Regions from separate parts of the Burkholderia aenigmatica genome, predicted to be linked through region 2. Evidence: riboswitches for the same ligand, from Rfam matches in the RefSeq annotation. Region 2 holds a riboswitch; the other holds the start of a gene.
The links. Region 2 has a riboswitch for cobalamin ahead of ACN8ZM_RS13220 (FecCD family ABC transporter permease). Riboswitches for the same ligand answer to the same signal wherever they lie in the genome.

Region 1 (4,638 bases), on a different replicon from region 2:
GATGTTGCGACCGTTGATCGCACCGACCGACAGCACGCGCTCCGCCGGCAGTTCGCGCACCAGCGCGTCGATTTCGTCACGGGCGTTGATCGCATCGATGTGCAGGCCGTCGACCGGCAGCGACGCGGCGAGCGCGAGGTTGCCCTGCAGCTGGCCGAAATACGTCGCGAGCAGCACCTTGATCCGGCGCGTTTCGAGCGCCGCGTACGCGGTCTTGAACGCTTGCTGCCATTCGGCGTCGAGCTCGGTAACGAGGATCGGTTCGTCGATCTGCACCCATTCGACGCCCTGTGCGGTCAGCGTGTCGAGCAGCGCGCCATACACCGGCAGCAGCTTCTGCAGCAGCGCGAGGCGATCCGAGTCGTCCTTCGCCTTGCCGAGCCACAGATACGTGACGGGGCCGATGATCACCGGCTTCGCCTTCACGCCCTGCGCCTTCGCTTCGGCGAGTTGCTGCAGCAGGCGCGACGGGTCGAGCGAGAAGTTCGTGTCGGCGTGGAATTCCGGGACGATGTAGTGATAGTTCGTGTCGAACCACTTCGTCATTTCGCCGGCCGCGACGCCGCCGCAGCACGCTGCGTGCGCTTCTTCCGACTGCGCCGAACGGCCGCGCGCCACACGGAAATAGTTGTCGAGCGCATCGCCGTGGAAGCCCTGCACGCGCTTCGGCAGGTTGCCGAGCGTGAAGCTCATGTCGAGCACCTGGTCGTAGAACGCGAAGTCGCCGACCGGCGCGAAATCGAGGTCGCGCTGGTCGCTCCAGTGACGCTCGCGCAGTTGCGCGCCGAGCGCCTTCAGTTCGTCGCGCGACGATTCGCCCTTCCAGTAGCGTTCGAGGCCGAACTTGAGTTCGCGCTTGGCGCCGATGCGCGGGAAACCGAGATTGTGTGTCGTCACCATGGCGCTGCCGTCCAGGAGTAGTGAAGGTCCGGCAACCATGATAGGTATTTCAAACCATGAAATAAAATGGCATTATTTCATTTATCCATTAAAGTTGTTCATGTACATTCAGGATGAGCGATAACCATGCTGGAACGATTCCATCTCGTCGTCATTCGTGAAGTCGAGCGCCAGGGCTCGCTGACTGCGGCCGCCAACGCGCTGCACCTCACGCAATCGGCGCTCAGCCATACCGTCCGGAAAATCGAGCAGCAGCTCGGCACGCCGATCTGGGATCGCGAGGGGCGCGGCCTGCGGCTGACGCAGGGCGGGCAGTATCTGCTGAAGCTGGCAAACCGGCTGCTGCCGCAGTTCGAGCTGGCCGAGGAGCGGATGAAGCAGTACGCGAAGGGCGAGCGCGGCACGCTGCGTATCGGGATGGAGTGCCACCCGTGCTACCAGTGGCTGCTGAAGGTCGTGTCGCCGTACCTGTCGCGCTGGCCCGACGTCGACGTCGACGTGAAGCAGCGCTTTCAGTTCGGCGGGATCGGCGCGCTGTTCGGCTACGACATCGACGTGCTCGTGACCCCCGATCCGCTGAACAAGCCGGGGCTGCGCTTCGACCCCGTGTTCGACTACGAGCAGGTGCTGGTGGTCGCGGACGCACACCGTTTCGCCAACGCCGATTACGTGACGCCCGAGCAGCTGACCGACGAAATCCTGATCACCTATCCGGTCGAAACCGACCGGCTCGACATCTACAACCAGTTCCTGACGCCGGCCGGCATCGTGCCGAAGCGGCACAAGTCGATCGAGACGACCGACATCATGTTGCAGATGGTGGCGAGCGGGCGCGGCGTGGCCGCGCTGCCGAGATGGCTGGCCGACGAATACGCCGACCGGATGCCGGTCGTGCCGGTCAAGCTCGGCAAGAAGGGGATCGCGAAGCAGATCTTCCTCGGCATCCGCGAGGCGGATGCGTCGATCGACTATCTGGCCGCGTTCGTCGCGCTGGCGCGCGAATCGACGTGGAGCGCGCCGCGCATGCTGCGCTAGGCGCGCCCCGTGGCAGTGCGCGTCAGGCGGCGCGCATGCCGATACGTTCGCCGCGCTCGACCCATGCGCCGAACAGCAGGCCGATCGTCGTCCACATGATCACCTGCATGCCGATCGCCGCGGCGCGGAACTTCCACAGCACGACGGCCGGGAAAGCAGCCGGCACTTCGTTGATCGACGGCAGCCCGAGCTGCACGGCCGCGATGATCACGATGAACACGAGCCCCGCGACGATCGACGCGTTCCATTGCCCGAGCTTCGCCAGCAGATGGCGGCGCACGCTGACCGAGAACACCATCGTCGCGATCGAGATCGCGATCATCAGGAAGAACAGGCCCGTGCGATAGCCGATCGTGTCGGGGTCTCCAACCGACGGCGGATTGGCCGGGTACTTGATGTTCGGCACGATCACGAGCGCGATGAACGCCGCCACCGCGAGCCACGCGGCCAGCGGTCGTGCCGGGAGACGGCTGCCGCGACCATAAGCATATGCAAAGACCAGCGAGAACAGCCCGCCGAACGCCGCGCCATAGGTCACGACGCCCGTCAGCAGGCCGAAGCCGGCCTGCGTGTGGCGGCTCACCAGCTCGGGTTCCGGCGCGTCGCCCTTGGCGGCGTCGAGTTTTTCTTCGAAGGAGATCGCCTGATCGACTTGCGGTTCGCCGACGATTTTCGCGAAACCGAACGTGAGGAGGCCTGCGGCGATGCCTGCGAGCATCCCGCGCATGAGCAGCTTTCCGACCATCGTGAACTCCGCGTCAGTGGCAGGGGAAGCCGAGCAGATGGCGGCCGTCGTGGACGAACTCGTGCACGTACATGCCCGGCACGAGCGACGTTGCGCCTTGTTCCGCGCCGACGAAATAAATCGCGAGCAGCAGGATCAGGCCGACGAACACGGCCCACGGCAACAGTTCACGGACGGGGATGGGCGCCGGTACGACCGCCGGCTTCAGCACTGCTTCGCTCATGGATGCACCTCAGGGGAATCGCGCCCCGACAAATGTTGGATGGGTACGAAGGCAGGTCTGGCTTCCGGGATCATGGATCACCGGTTACAGTGGCGCGACCGCGCCGGAATTGCACCGGCTTCCGCGTTTCGTATCGGGCGAATTGTACGCGCGAACGTTCGCGTGTTGAAGCAGCGAAAAATGGGCGAACGCGCCCGTCCCGGCTCCCCCGACAACCCACATGAACCTGCACGCCTCGCTGCGCCTGATTGCACACGCATCGACCCGGGCGATGCGCACCGGCACGTTTCCCGACGACGATCTGCTCGACGCGCACGGGCTCGCCGACGCCGCGACGCTGCGCGACCGGTGGACGGACGTCGCCGGCTCGCTCGTGCTGTGCAGCCCGGCGCGCTGTGCGGTGCAGACCGCCGATGCGCTCGGCCTGCACGCCGACATCGACGACGCGCTGCGCGACATCGATTACCGAAACTGGCGCGGCAAGCGGCTGCACGACCTCGCGCGCGACCAGCCTGACGAGCTGGGCGCGTGGATCGGCGATCCGTTGGCGTCGCCGCACGGCGGCGAATCGTTCGATGCAGCCATGCGCCGCGTCGGCACATGGTTGAACGCGCTGCAACACGGCCGAGACATCGTCGCCATCACGCATGCGCCGATCGTGCGTGCGGCCGTCGCGCATGCGCTGCGGATGGGTTCCGGCGCGGCAACCCGCATCGACGTGGCGCCGCTATCGTGCACGACATTCGCTGCGTCGCCGCACGGCTGGATGTTGATCGCGGACGGCGATCGGCGCGACACTGGCGCCTAGCCTCCTGCCGTGTTGCGTTCGCGATATGGGCCACGACGCCAGCCGACGCGTTGTGCCGTATCGCAATCGCATGGCGATGTTCACCTTACGTCGCCGCAAGCCCCACCGTTCGCCATCCCTACTGTCATCAAACTGACTGCTAGCCGAAGCTAGGATCGGTCGCGGTTCCCATACGAGATACCGTCATGAATCAACCTGCTTCGTCTACCCCGAACAGTTCGGGTTCCGTCGAGCGCACCAGGCAGCTCGGCTATGCCGTCTTCCTGCTGGTGCTCGCGATTGGTGCGGTCTATATCGCCACGCACCTGATCGACGATCTGTCGCCGATGCGCGAAGGATCGCTGTTCCCGTACCTGATGCTCGGCGCTGCACTGCTGATCGCGCTCGGCTTCGAATTCGTCAACGGTTTCCACGACACCGCGAACGCGGTCGCGACCGTGATCTATACGCACTCGCTGACACCGAACGTCGCGGTGATCTGGTCGGGCCTCTGGAACTTCCTCGGCGTGATGATCTCGAGCGGCGCCGTCGCGTTCGGCATCCTGCAACTGCTGCCGGTCGAGCTGATCCTGCAGGTCGGCAGCGGTGCGGGCTTCGCGATGGTGTTCGCGCTGCTGATCGCCGCGATCGTGTGGAACCTCGCGACCTGGTACTTCGGGTTGCCGTCGTCGAGCTCGCATACGCTGATCGGGTCGATCATCGGCGTCGGGCTGATGAACCAGCTGATGCACGGGCCGTCCGGCACGAGCGGCGTCGACTGGGGCCAGGCGCTCGGTGTCGGCAAGTCGCTGCTGTTCTCGCCAATCGTCGGCTTCCTCTGTGCAGCGCTGCTGCTGCTCGTGCTGAAAACCCTCGTGCGGATTCCGGAGCTGTACAAGGAGCCGCCGAAGGATCAGCCGCCGCCGTTCTGGATTCGCTGCCTGCTGA
Region 2 (4,638 bases):
GCTCATCAGGCACGCGGCCGACGACGTGTTCGCGATCCCCATCTCGCCGAAGCCGATCACGTTCGTGCCGAGCGACGCATGCAGGCGCACGCGCGCCGCGCCGGCCGCGATCGCCGTCATCGCCTCGTCGCGCGTCATCGCCGGCTCCGCCGCGAAGTTGCGTGTGCCGCGCGCGACCGGCAGCGACACCAGCCGGTCGGACAGCGGCAGCGGCGACGCGACGCCCGCATCGACGATCTCGAGCGCGCTCTGCACGGCGCCCGAGAACGCGTTGATTGCCGCGCCGCCGGCGAGGAAATTCGCGACCATCTGGGCGGTCACCGCTTGCGGATAAGGACTCACGCCCTCGGCGGCAATCCCGTGATCGCCGGCAAACACGATCATCACCGGACGCTGCACGACCGGCCGCTCGGTGTGCTGGATCAGGCCGATCTGCAGTGCGATCGCCTCGAGCTGGCCGAGGCTGCCGGGCGGCTTGGTCTTGTGGTCGATCACGTGCTGCAGGCGCTTGCGCAGCGCGTCGTCGAGCGGCGCGATCGCGGGCGGGAAGTGGGTCGGGGTCGTCATCGAAAAGCCATGTCGTTGGCGCGGTATGCGCCGCGCATCGGAAAAGGAAAGGTCATTGTCGCTCGGGCCACGCCGGCAGCAGCGCATCGCGGCCGTTCTCGCGGATCAGCACCAGCGGATAACCGAACGCGTCGCTCGCGCGCTCGGGCGTCAGCACGTCGTGCACGGGGCCTGCCCACGCGTGGCCGCGGCCGTCGAGCAACAGCGCGTGCGTCGCGAAACGCCGCGCGAGATTCAGATCATGGCACGAGAACAGCACCGTGCGCGGGCCCGCGTCGAGCCATGCGGCCAGCGCGGTCAGGCAATCGATCTGGTGATGCAAGTCGAGATGCGCGAGCGGTTCGTCGAGCAGCATCAACGGCGCGTCCTGGCACAGCGTCGCGGCCAGCGCGACACGCTGCCGCTCGCCGCCCGACAGCGACAGCACGTCGCGCGACGCGAGCGCGGTGAGGTCGAACGTCGCCAGCGCGTCGCGCGCGGCCGCGCGGTCGCCGTCGCGCTCCCAGCCCCAGCCGCCGAGATACGGAAAGCGGTTGAGCAGCACCGTGTCGAATACGGTCGCGCTGAATACGTCGTGCAGTTGCTGCGGCATCAGCGCGCGGCGCTGCGCGAGCTGCTCGGGCGGCCATGCGGCAAGCGGCCGACCGTCGATCTCGACGTGTCCGCCGGTCGGCGGCTGCAGCCCGGCGAGGGTCGCAAGCAGCGTCGTCTTGCCCGCGCCGTTCGGACCTGCGACGCACCAGATCTCGCCGGGACGGAACGCCCGGGTGAAGCCGTCGAGCAGCGTGCGTGCGCCGGCCTTCAGCGTCAGGTCGACAGCCGCGTAGTTCATGTCGCCGGCCGTGGCGTGCAGTGCGGCCCCCGTCATCGCATCGGCCTCCTCAACAACATCCACAGGAACACCGGCACGCCGATCAACGCGGTCATCACGCCGACCGGCAGTTGCGCGGGCGCGATCGCGGTGCGGGCGAGCAGGTCGGCCGCCATCACGCCGCCGCCGCCCGCGAGCATCGCGGCGGGCAGCAGCATCCGCTGGTCGTTGCCGAAGGCGAGCCGCAGCGCATGCGGCACGACGAGGCCGACGAAGCCGATCGTGCCGGCCGTCGTCACTGCGGCCGCCGCGGCCAGCGACGCGACGAGATAGATCCGCACGCGCAGGCGCGCAACGGGCACGCCGAGCGCGAGCGCGGTCGCATCGCCGCGCAGCAGCACGTTCAGTTGCGGCGCGGCCGGCAGCGCGACGCAGGCGGCCAGCAACAGCGCGCCCCACGCGAACCACGGCGCGGTCACGCCGTTCAGGTCGCCGGTCAGCCAGAAGATGATCCCGCGCAGTCGTGCGTCGGGTGCAAGCGACAGCAGCAGCGTGACGAGCGCGCCCCACCCCGCCGCGATCACGACGCCCGTGAGCAGCAGCCGCGGCGACGCGTCGCGCGACTCGCCACGCCACAGCTCGCGGCGCGCGAGACCGAGCACGAGCGCGACCGACACGAGCGAGCCGGCGAACGCCGATGCGTCGACGAGCCACCACGCGCCGCCCGCGATCATCGCGACGAGCGCGAAGCCGGCCGCGCCGCCCGATACGCCGAGCACGTACGGTTCCGCGAGTGGATTGCGCAACAGCACCTGCAGCAGCGCACCGGCAAGCGCAAGCAGCGCGCCGCATGCGAAGCCCGCGAGCGCGCGCGGCAGGCGCAGCGTGCGGACGATGTCGGCGAGCAGCGCGTCGCCGCCATGCGGCACGAGCGACGCAAGCGCCTGCCAAGGCGACATCGGCACGCTGCCGATCGACAGCGACGCAACGAACAGCAACGCGACCGCCGCGGCGAGCGCGGCCCAGATCGCAGTGGCGCGCGCGGCGCTCATGCCGCGCACGGCGCCGCACACGACATGCGGCGCCCCCGCTTGCGGAGGCCGGCCGGTCGTGACTGAAGCGCCGCGCGGACGATTGGGGTCAGCATCGAAGAAAATTCCGTGAAGCATTGCGCGCCCCGCCTCCCCGCAGGCCGCGCGTCACGAAGCCCGTGCGGGCTCCCCGTCTCGGCCGGTATCCGGGCTGGCGGCGGTCCGGCTCGCCTTCCCGCGCGATGACGCGCAGTGGCCCGCGTCCGCATGCAATACCTGCACGTGAAACGCGCCCGAGCCGGCCTGCGTCACCGGACGCGGCCGCTTACCGTTGCGGGGGCAGCGCAGGTTGGCGGGCTTCCGGCGCCCGCGTCCTGCTTCCCGTTTAACCGCGCGTTCCACGCGCGAGCACCGAGGCGGCGCCAGTTTAGGAGCGGGTCGCGCGAGCGTCAAGGAAGCGTCCGGACACGCACGGGACGCGCCGATTCACGGCGAGAAGCAGGGGTGTTACGACTGGAAACGTTACAGATGTCGGATTGCGCGTTATTCCGCGCTAAAATGCTGGGTCTTTAGAGGACGCAGCAAATGCTCAACGAACTCGAAACCCTATCTCAAAATATTGGCCGTCTGATTTCGCTGAACAAGCGCTATCACTCGGAACGGCTCGCGCTCGAGGAGCAGGTCGCGCAATTGCGCGCGGATGCGGACACTGTCCGCGCGGAACTCGCGCAACTGCGCGACGAACGCAATGCACTTGCGGCCGAGCGTGACACGCTGTCGGCAAAGATCGACGACGCCCAGGTGAAACTGAACGCGATTCTCGAAAAGCTGCCGCGCTCGAAAAGTGCGGAGCAAGCCGACAACCAGCTCGACCTGCTGGATGCACAGGCGCGTGCGGATGGCGATGACGCGGCCAGCCACGGAGAACATGCATGAGCACCAAGCAGATCGAAGTCTCGATTCTCGGTCAGGCCTATCGGCTCGCCTGCTCGGCCGAGACCGAAGCGGCGCTGCTCGAAGCGGTCGCGCGCGTCGACGCCGAAATGTCGAAAATCCGCTCGAACAGCTCGGTACGCGGCACCGATCGCATCGCCGTGATGGCGGCGCTGTCGCTCGCGTCCGAATTGCTGCGGCTGCAAACGAGCGTGCGGCACGGTGAAGCATTTCCGGCGGAGGAAATCCGTCGTACAATGCACCAGATGAATGAACAGCTCGGTGCGGTGCTCGCACAGCACGAGACGCAGTAACGTTTCAATCGATGCGTCGATTCCCCTTGATCTCAGAGATCAACAGTGGTCAAATTGGCGCATCGAATCACAGTTCAGTCAGCTTCCCTGCCTGGTTCGCCAAGGTCATATATTCCTTGAACCAATGCCATGTGCACGGTTGCGGAAATTTGTAGCACGGGCGCGCGCGTCACTCTGTCTGATGTACCCGAAGTGCTGCTAACTGCGACCAATTCTGAACCTCAGGTTCAGGATGCCGGCCTAGCGGCCAAGGCGGGGGCCTATCCAACGGCATCGGGCGAAGCCCGGTGCCGTTTTCTTTTGTAGCAGCCTCTTTCTGCGTCGATCACGATCCATGCAATACTGGCTGATGAAGTCCGAACCGGACGAAGCAAGCATCGACGATCTCGCCAACGCACCGCAGCGCTCGCTGCCGTGGACGGGCGTGCGCAATTATCAGGCGCGCAATTTCATGCGCGACACGATGAAGATCGGCGACGGCGTGCTGTTCTATCACTCGAGCTGCCCCGAGCCGGGCATCGCGGGCCTCGCCGAAGTGTCGTCGACGCCCTACCCCGATCCCACGCAGTTCGATCCGAAAAGCCCCTATTACGACCCGAAGTCGACTCAGGAAGCGCCGCGCTGGCTGCTCGTCGACGTGCACTACGTGAAAAAATCGCCGCTCGTGCCGCTCGCCGCGCTGCGCGAACACGACGAACTCGCCGACATGCGCGTGCTCGCACGCGGCAACCGGCTGTCGATCACGCCCGTCACGCGCGCCGAATGGCGCTTCATCACCGAAAAGCTGATGAAGTAGGCGCGCGCCAAAGGTCAAATCTGGTCAGTACGCACCACCGCCGCGGAACTCGCGGCACTTTCGCGCAGCCTAAGCAACCGCTGTCGGCCGATCGGGCCGGTTGTCGTTTTTTTCGTCGCGCGGTACGCCCGCGTCGTGCACGCGCGATCCGCGTGCACGCCCTCGCACAAGGAGTCCAACAATGAC

Region 1: it holds a riboswitch for cobalamin, as region 2 does, so the genes downstream of both, ACN8ZM_RS17220 (CbtB domain-containing protein) here and ACN8ZM_RS13220 (FecCD family ABC transporter permease) in region 2, are expected to answer to the same signal.

The regions. Positions count from the first base shown of each region.
Region 1 is NZ_CP184469.1:38,749-43,386, reverse strand. It holds gene metE (5-methyltetrahydropteroyltriglutamate--homocysteine S-methyltransferase) at 1-900, opposite strand, end outside; gene ACN8ZM_RS17230 (LysR family transcriptional regulator) at 1,027-1,935, shown strand; gene ACN8ZM_RS17225 (CbtA family protein) at 1,958-2,680, opposite strand; gene ACN8ZM_RS17220 (CbtB domain-containing protein) at 2,694-2,903, opposite strand; cobalamin riboswitch at 2,936-3,078, opposite strand; gene ACN8ZM_RS17215 (histidine phosphatase family protein) at 3,124-3,711, shown strand; gene ACN8ZM_RS17210 (inorganic phosphate transporter) at 3,897-4,638, shown strand, end outside.
Region 2 is NZ_CP184468.1:2,826,849-2,831,486, forward strand. It holds gene cobT (nicotinate-nucleotide--dimethylbenzimidazole phosphoribosyltransferase) at 1-567, opposite strand, end outside; gene ACN8ZM_RS13215 (ABC transporter ATP-binding protein) at 620-1,435, opposite strand; gene ACN8ZM_RS13220 (FecCD family ABC transporter permease) at 1,432-2,547, opposite strand; cobalamin riboswitch at 2,589-2,840, opposite strand; gene ACN8ZM_RS13225 (ATPase) at 2,995-3,345, shown strand; gene ACN8ZM_RS13230 (cell division protein ZapA) at 3,342-3,656, shown strand; RNA gene ssrS (6S RNA) at 3,738-3,919, shown strand; gene ACN8ZM_RS13240 (EVE domain-containing protein) at 3,991-4,452, shown strand; gene ACN8ZM_RS13245 (SIMPL domain-containing protein) at 4,634-4,638, shown strand, end outside.